DNA from 2 places in the Thioalkalivibrio sp. ALJ1 genome. Region 2 is predicted to be linked to the other one. Evidence: predicted binding sites of a transcription regulator. Region 2 holds the regulator's gene; the other holds the start of a gene.
What was found. Region 2 encodes FliA, which starts transcription of late flagellar genes. Its sites were predicted from a motif close to GCTAAAGTTNNNNNNNNNNCNGCCGATA; they were not measured.

Region 1: F462_RS10340 (methyl-accepting chemotaxis protein) is a predicted target of FliA. The motif match lies at 2,058-2,085, and genes of this name have one in related genera.

Annotation. Positions count from the first base shown of each region.
Region 1 is NZ_KN050684.1:1,689,023-1,692,743, forward strand. Features, by position in the region: gene F462_RS10340 (methyl-accepting chemotaxis protein) at 371-1,942, opposite strand; gene F462_RS10345 (HDOD domain-containing protein) at 2,109-3,488, opposite strand; gene motA (flagellar motor stator protein MotA) at 3,599-3,721, shown strand, end outside.
Region 2 is NZ_KN050684.1:2,111,618-2,115,338, reverse strand. Features, by position in the region: gene F462_RS12290 (protein phosphatase CheZ) at 9-785, opposite strand; gene cheY (chemotaxis response regulator CheY) at 896-1,276, opposite strand; gene F462_RS12280 (RNA polymerase sigma factor FliA) at 1,318-2,085, opposite strand; gene F462_RS12275 (MinD/ParA family protein) at 2,082-2,906, opposite strand; partial or broken gene flhF (flagellar biosynthesis protein FlhF) at 3,075-3,721, opposite strand, start outside.

The DNA.
Region 1 (3,721 bases), 420 kb from region 2:
CATCGGAGACACGCAGAGCGTTCCCCGATACGGGCAGAGGCGGAATATTATCGAACGGCATGAAACCGCGCGCCGCGCACAAGGGCTGGCGCAGCACGGGGTTAAGGCTGGGGAGGCGCCCGTCGTAACGGACAGGGAGGGGAAAGGGCTTGTCACCCCCCCGGAATCACGCATATCGCTGACACCGGGGAGACACCACCGAATTACCGGATGGCGGGACCCCGCTGGCAACGATATGCACGCTCGCACTGACCACCGGCCCTACGCTCATGCATCCATCGACAACAGTCCATTGACAAACCTCTGCTACTTAAGATGGTCAAAATTGTAACTTCGCATATTCAATGGCGCAACCCTGAAAAGTAAAATACTAGCCAGTCTTTTGTTCAAACCGCTGGATCAGCGCTTTCAGATCGGCGGCCTCGGCCTGCAAGCGGGCACTGGCGTCACGCGCATGTACCGAAACCGATCCGGTCTCGCTGGCCACATCGCGGATCGAGGTCACGTTGCGGTTAATCTCCTCGGAGACCGCGCTTTGTTCCTCGACGGCCGTGGCGATCTGGGTATTCATCTCGGTGATCTGGGCAACGACCTCGCGGATCGTCGCCAGCGATTCGCCTGCCGCCTGCGCCTTTTCCACCCCGTCGGCGGCCTGCTCCTGACTGGCCCGCATCGCGGACATTGCCTCGCGGGCGCCACTTTGCAGGGTCTCGATCATTTTGCGGATGGTCACAGTGGACTCGTCGGTGCGCTGCGACAACGAACGCACCTCGTCCGCCACGACCGCAAAGCCGCGGCCGTGCTCGCCGGCGCGCGCGGCCTCGATCGCGGCGTTGAGCGCCAGCAGATTGGTCTGCTCGGCGATCTCGCGGATCACGCTCAGAATCTTGTCGATTTCCTCGGTGCTGGCCTCCAGCTTGCCCAGCTTCTCGGCTGTCGCCTCCACCTCGGCCGCCATGCGGTTGATCACGGATACCGTATCGTTCACGACGTCCTGCCCGGCGCCGGTCTCCTTCTCGGCGTTGTTGGCAGCCTCGGCGGCGCGGGCGGAGTTGCTCGCCATCTCATGGATGGTCGAGGTCATCTCGTTCATCGCGGTGGCGACCTGGTCGATCTCGTTTTGCTGGCGCTCCACGCCAGAGGCGGTCTGGTCCACGCTGCTGGTCATGGATTGGGCATCATCGTTCACCTCGTCGGCCTTGTCCGCGACCCGGCCCAACACGGTGCGCAGCTTCGCCTCGCCGAACTGCTGCACCAGTTCCAGCGAGGCGCTGTCGTCGCGGCGTCCGGTGTAGATCGACTCCATCACCGGGTTGTCGAACTGCTCCCGGGCCCGATTAACCGCCTGGCGGATTCCGGAAGTGAATGCCAGCGACGCGATGCCGCCCGCGGCAAAAATCAATACCAGCAGGCCCGCCTGCACGAGTGGCGAGGACACCAGAAACACCGCCGCAAGCGCCAGCAGGAAGCCGACAATCCAGGTCCCGGCGAGGCGCCAGGTAAGGCCGTGGTACCAGCGCCGGGCGAAGCTCCGACCCCGCAGGATCGCGGCATACACCTTCTCCGCTCGGGCGACATGCTCGCGCTCGGGGATCGCGCGCACCGACTCGTAGCCGTTCTTGCGGCCGTGCTCGTAGGCGGGGGTCACGAAGGCGTCCACCCAGTAATGGTCGCCGTCCTTGCGGCGGTTCTTGACGATGCCCATCCAGGCCCGGTCGGCCTTCAGGGTCTCCCACATATTCGCGTAGGCAGCCTCGGGCATATCCGGGTGGCGGACGATGTTATGAGCTGAGCCCTCCAACTCCGACCACTCGAAGCCACTGACATCCACGAAGTCATCATTGGCAAAACGGATACGCCCCTTCTCGTCGGTGGCAGAGATCAGGTCGCCGTGCTGATCAATCGAGTATTCCGTCTGGGTAACGGGCAGGTTCTTGCGCATGTCGCACGTCCTTTAGATTTAGCTGCGGGCGCGAGACCCGCGAAATCCGCCATACGCCGTGATCAACCTTCACAAAGGCGCGGATTTTGATCGCCCATATGCGTCTGTTTATCAGTATCGGCCGCCCCGCGAAGGACTTGAGCCAAAAGCCCGGCTCAAGGATCCCTCAGGGGTCAACGGGACGCGCGGCCGCCGCCAGCACGCGACGAAAATCCTCGAAGGCGGCCGGGGTCAGATCCAGCTCGCGCGCACGCCGGTCGGCATAGACCATGCCCAGCACGCGGTCGCCGTCGCACAGCCGAGCCACCAGACAGTCCACCCCGCCGGTCAGGCGGCGGACGGCAGCGGGCATCTCGTCATGGATGCGCTGGCGATCCCACCACTGGGCGGCGTCCTCCTCCAGGACCCGACCCAGCGGTCCGAGCGCGGACCGGTTGATCACAAAGTGGCTGAACTCCGGTTCGTGCAGGGTCCCGACCAGGTGCTCGGCGCGTAGACTCTCCCCATCGCGGGACAGACGGGCGAACACCACCCGGTTCAACCCCACGCCGAACTGCATCACCCGCAGCATTCTGCGGATTCGGGCCTCGCGATTCGTCTCCTGCTCGAGCGCGCGAAGTCCGGTCTCCAGCAGGTCTGCACGTGGCATCAGGGCCAGGCGCGGGCGATAGCGCTCGCTCAGCCAGACGCGACCGGGGATCTGCGGGTCCAGCGGCGCCCGCTGATAAACGGCGACATCCACGTTAAAACGCTCGATGATCGCGCCCACCCGGTCCGCGGCCTCCTTGTCCGTCAGCCCCATCAGACCGGCCAGCAGCCCAAGGTCCCGATCGCCGCGTCCGGTGTCCATGCCGCGGAAGACCTGCCAGGCCACGGCACTCGCGACCATGACCTCATAGGCCCGGTGATGGGCCGCGTTGACCGCGCGCAGCGTGCCCTGAACCAGTTCCGGCAGCGCCATCTGCTCCGCCATGGCGCGCGACAGGTCGTCCGTCGCATACCCCAGCGCGGCGTAGCTGGCCTCGTCCGGCAGGGCACTGAGCTCCAGCATCTCGAGCAGCCGATCTAGGCGCGGCTCGCCCTCGGACAGCAACGCCAGAAGGCCTAGCTGGTTCAGCAGGGCCGCCAGGGCCACCTCGCCTGGCTCGGTGTCGTGGCGCTTGTGCGCAATCTCGCCTGCGATCATTGCTGCCAGCCGCGACTGCGCCGCCAGCTCGCGATAGGCCTGGGGTCTCGTGACCACATCCTCGACGCGCGGGGCCTCGGCCGCCTCCCGGTGCACGTTCTCCAGGCCCAGCATGGAAATCGCGTCGCCCACCGAGTGCACTTCCTGGCGCAGACCGCGACGCGAGGCGTTGGCCCGGCGCACCAGGCGCAGGCTCAGGCCGGGATCGCGCTCGGCGTAGCGCGCCAGTTCGCGCAGGGAACGATTCACCAGGGCATCCGGGTCCGCAAACACCGCATCGCTGGCTTCCAGAATCGGCCATTCCAGCGCCGCCAGGCGCGCGGCCTCTTCCATGTAGGGCGCGTCCTTGTCCAGGGACATGCTGTACCTCGCGCAGGGGAGTCGTTATCGTAAAGCCCGTCAACTATAGCAATGCATGCGGACGGATGGCCTGTCCGACATGGCGCTTAAGCAACGTGGGGTCAGGGTCCGTGAAGTATTTGCTTGGTATCGTCATCGTTTTTTCATCGGTCTTCGGTGGATACTACTTTCATGGCGGCGACCTCCGGGTCATGTGGCAGCCCTACGAGTACTGGATCATCGGGGGCGCGGCG
Region 2 (3,721 bases):
GGGTGCTGTCAAAAGCCCAGGCTCGACAACAGATCGTCCACCTCGTCCTGTCCTTGAACGACATCTTCGCTGGAATCTTGAGTCTTTGGCACACTCGGGCCATGCCCTTTGCGATTGGCTTCGCGGTCGTCCTTGCTCTGCTCGATGGAGGCCTCGGCCGCCTCCACCTGCTCCATGCGGCCACTGGATAGCCGGATCAGGGAGACCAGGTTCTCCTCCAGGTCTGTCACCAGCTGGATTACACGACGAATGACCTGCCCCGTAATATCCTGATAACTCTGGGCCATCAGCACTTCGGAGAGCAGTCGCCGAAGTTCTTCCGTATCGGTACCGGCCTGGGCAAAGAAGCCATCCAGATCCCGGGCGAAATCCCGGAACTGATCCACCGATAGCTGGCGGTTACGAAACCGTGTCCATTTTTCTGTCAGCTCAGCGGCCTGCTGGCTGAAGGACTCGGCAATGGGAAGACTCGACTCGATCGCATTCATCGTGTCGTGTGCCGCCTGTTCGGTCATCGTGACTACGTAATTCAGGCGTTCCTTCGCATCCGGGATCTCGGCCCGCGTCAGTTCGACCAGTCTCGAGTCGCCGCGGAAGCTCTGCAAGGCCTCGTGGAGGTCTCGAGTCAGTTTGCCCAGTTCATCGAAGAGTTCCCGGTCATAAGGACGCGCCAGGTCCTGGACCAACGCCCGGGCACCCGTGTCGTCACCGGCTTCCAGTCGCTCGACGAGTTTGCGGGCGAGATCGAGCTGTCCGTCACGCGGCGGATGTTCCTGTTCAGTCATGAAAAGCCTCTTGCTGAAACCCCGCCGCCAGGATATGCCTCCCGGCGGTGTTTACAGGCGAACCGGGCCGCTTTGGCGCCAATCCAAAATGGTCCGCTATCGGCACAAACTTATCCTTGTGCCTCAATACGTTCAAAGATTTTATCGATCTTTTCCTTTAGGGTTTCAGCGGTGAACGGCTTGACCACATAGCCGTTCACACCTGCTTCCGCCGCCTCCACGATCTGGTCGCGCTTGGCCTCTGCCGTCACCATCAGCACCGGCATCGACTTCAGATTGGCATCCGCCCGGACGGCCTTGAGCAAATCAATGCCCGGCATGTTGGGCATATTCCAGTCCGTAATGAGGAAGTCGAAGTCACCGTTTTGCAGCATCGGCAACGCGGTACTCCCATCATCGGCTTCCTGGGTATTGTTAAAGCCGAGATCGCGCAAGAGGTTCTTGATAATGCGCCGCATCGTGGAAAAGTCGTCCACGATGAGAATTTTCATTCCCTTGTCCACACGTCACTCCGGGATTCGTAGGGTGGGTTTTAGAATAACTGCAAAGCCGTGCCGTCTTCGAGCCACGACCCCATGCGCGCGCGCAGGCGGATCACCGCCTGACTGCGGATTTGGCTGACACGCGACTCGGTCACGCCCAACACCGCACCGATCTCGCGCAAATTCAGTTCCTCGATGTAGTACAGCGAAAGCACCAGACGCTCGCGTTCTGGCAAGTCGCCCAATGCCTCGGCCAGTTCCTCGCGGAACTCGCCCGCTTCCATATTCCGCGCGGGCGAAGCCTCCTGACCCTCAATCACCCGATCGGCGCCATCATCGCCGCCGCCGAGGTCATCCAGCGCGAACAAATGGGCACCGGCGTGATCCTGGAGCATCTCGTAATACTGATCGATGGGCACTTCCAGCTCCGCCGCAACCTCGCTACCGCGTGCGGCCCGGCCTTCGCGCGCCTCGACCGCCTGAATCGCGGAGGCGATGCGGCGGCTATTGCGATGCACCGAACGCGGCGTCCAGTCACTACGGCGCAATTCGTCAATCATCGCACCGCGAATTCGGATCCCGGCATAGGTCGCGAAAGTGGCGCCCTGGCCGCCCTCAAACTGCCGCGCAGCCTCTAACAAACCGATCATTCCCGCCTGAATCAGGTCATCCACCTGTACCGAGGACGGCAGGCGCGCCATCAAATGATGGGCGATCCGATGCACCAGTTCGATGTGATCTGCAATCAGCCGTTCGTGCCCACCGGATGCGGTGGACGTTGTTTGGTAGCCGGAAAGTCGATTTCGGGTCGCCATCATGCGCTCTGGAGCATTCGTTCCACGAAAAATCCGACGCCTCCGTGGTCACCCTTGCCGACCGGCCAACGATCAACCGTCCGGGCCAGCTCGGCGAAGGCCTTGCCCGCCGGGCTGCCGGGATACTGCTGGACCACCGGCGCGCGTTTCTGCACCGCCTTGCGGAGGTGCTCGTCCACGGGAATATAGCCGGCCAGGTCCAGGACCACCTCCGGCAAATAGTTGCCGCAAACGGTATTCAGTTTCTGCATCAGGCGGTCGGCACTCTCGCGCCCGCTGACCATGTTGGTCACCATGCGGAAACGACGCATGCCGTGGTCCCGGTGCAACACCTTGATTAGGGCGTAGGCATCGGTAATCGATGCGGGTTCGTCACAAACCACCACCAGGGTCTCTTGAACCGCGCGACAGAACGAGGTCACGGACTCCTGCAGCCCTGCTGCGGTATCCACGATCAACACATCCAACGGCTTGCGATAGGCGCTGAAAGCATGGATCAGCCCGGCATGTTCGGCCGGGGTTAGGTTCGCCATCGCGGCGATGCCGGAAGCCGATGGCACCACCTTCACCCCGTCCGGCCCCTGGACCAACACCTCCTCCAGGCTCTCCACCTCGCCGGTCACGAGGTCGTGCAGCGTTCGTTCCGGCCGCAAGCCAAGCAAGAGATCGACATTGGCGAGGCCCAGATCCGCGTCGAACAGCATCACCTCGCGCCCCAGCCGAGCCAGTCCTACCGACAGGTTGACCGAGACATTGGTCTTGCCAACGCCACCCTTGCCGGAGGCGACTGCGATGACCTTCAAGGGTTTGTTAGTGCGTGGCATAACGGCCCTTTCCAACCGGCTGAATCAGTTCCAGGCTCGCGGGTTCGGCACTGGTGACCGGGCGCGGTTGCGAGCGCGCTCGGCGGGGCGGGTCCATCTCCGCCAGGCGCTCGGCGGCCCAGGTCTCGCGGGCGTTTGCTTTAGCCATGGAACCATCCGCGTCGTCATCCAGTGCCAAGTGGGTCAGATGGCCGGTATCCACGCGATGGAAGTCTTCCGCGACGCGTTGGCCATCGCTGACGAATCCCAGCCCCAGATGTTGATCCAGCAGCACTGACAACACCTCACCTAATTGTTCGGCCTCGTCCAGCTTGGTCAACACCAGCGCCGAAGGCTCTGCCTTGCGGAAGGCCTCGAGCACCCGCCGCAGGGTGTTGCCCTGAGTAGTGGCCGAAACCACCAGCCAGCTCTCGGCGCGAATGCTCGGCGGCAGATGTGCAAACAACGACTCCTCTTCCACTGCGTTCGGGGCCTGCCCCGCCGTATCCACCAGAATCAGGTGTCCATCCTCCACCCGCCGGGCCAGGTCACGCAATTCACGCGCATTTTGCAACGCACGTACCGAGACCCCCGCCATCTGGGCAAAGGCCTGCAGCTGCCGCGTCGCGCCGATCCTTTGTGAGTCCAGTGTAACCAGCGTAACCGAATCCGGGCCCATGCGACGGATTTGGCGCAGCGCGATCCGCGCGAGGGTGGTGGTCTTGCCGACACCTGTGGGTCCGACCATTGCCAGCAATCCGCCTTCGTCGAGAATGGTTGGGCGATGCGTCGCGATCGCCCCCGACAAGCGGGCGCGCAGACGCTCCCATGCCTGT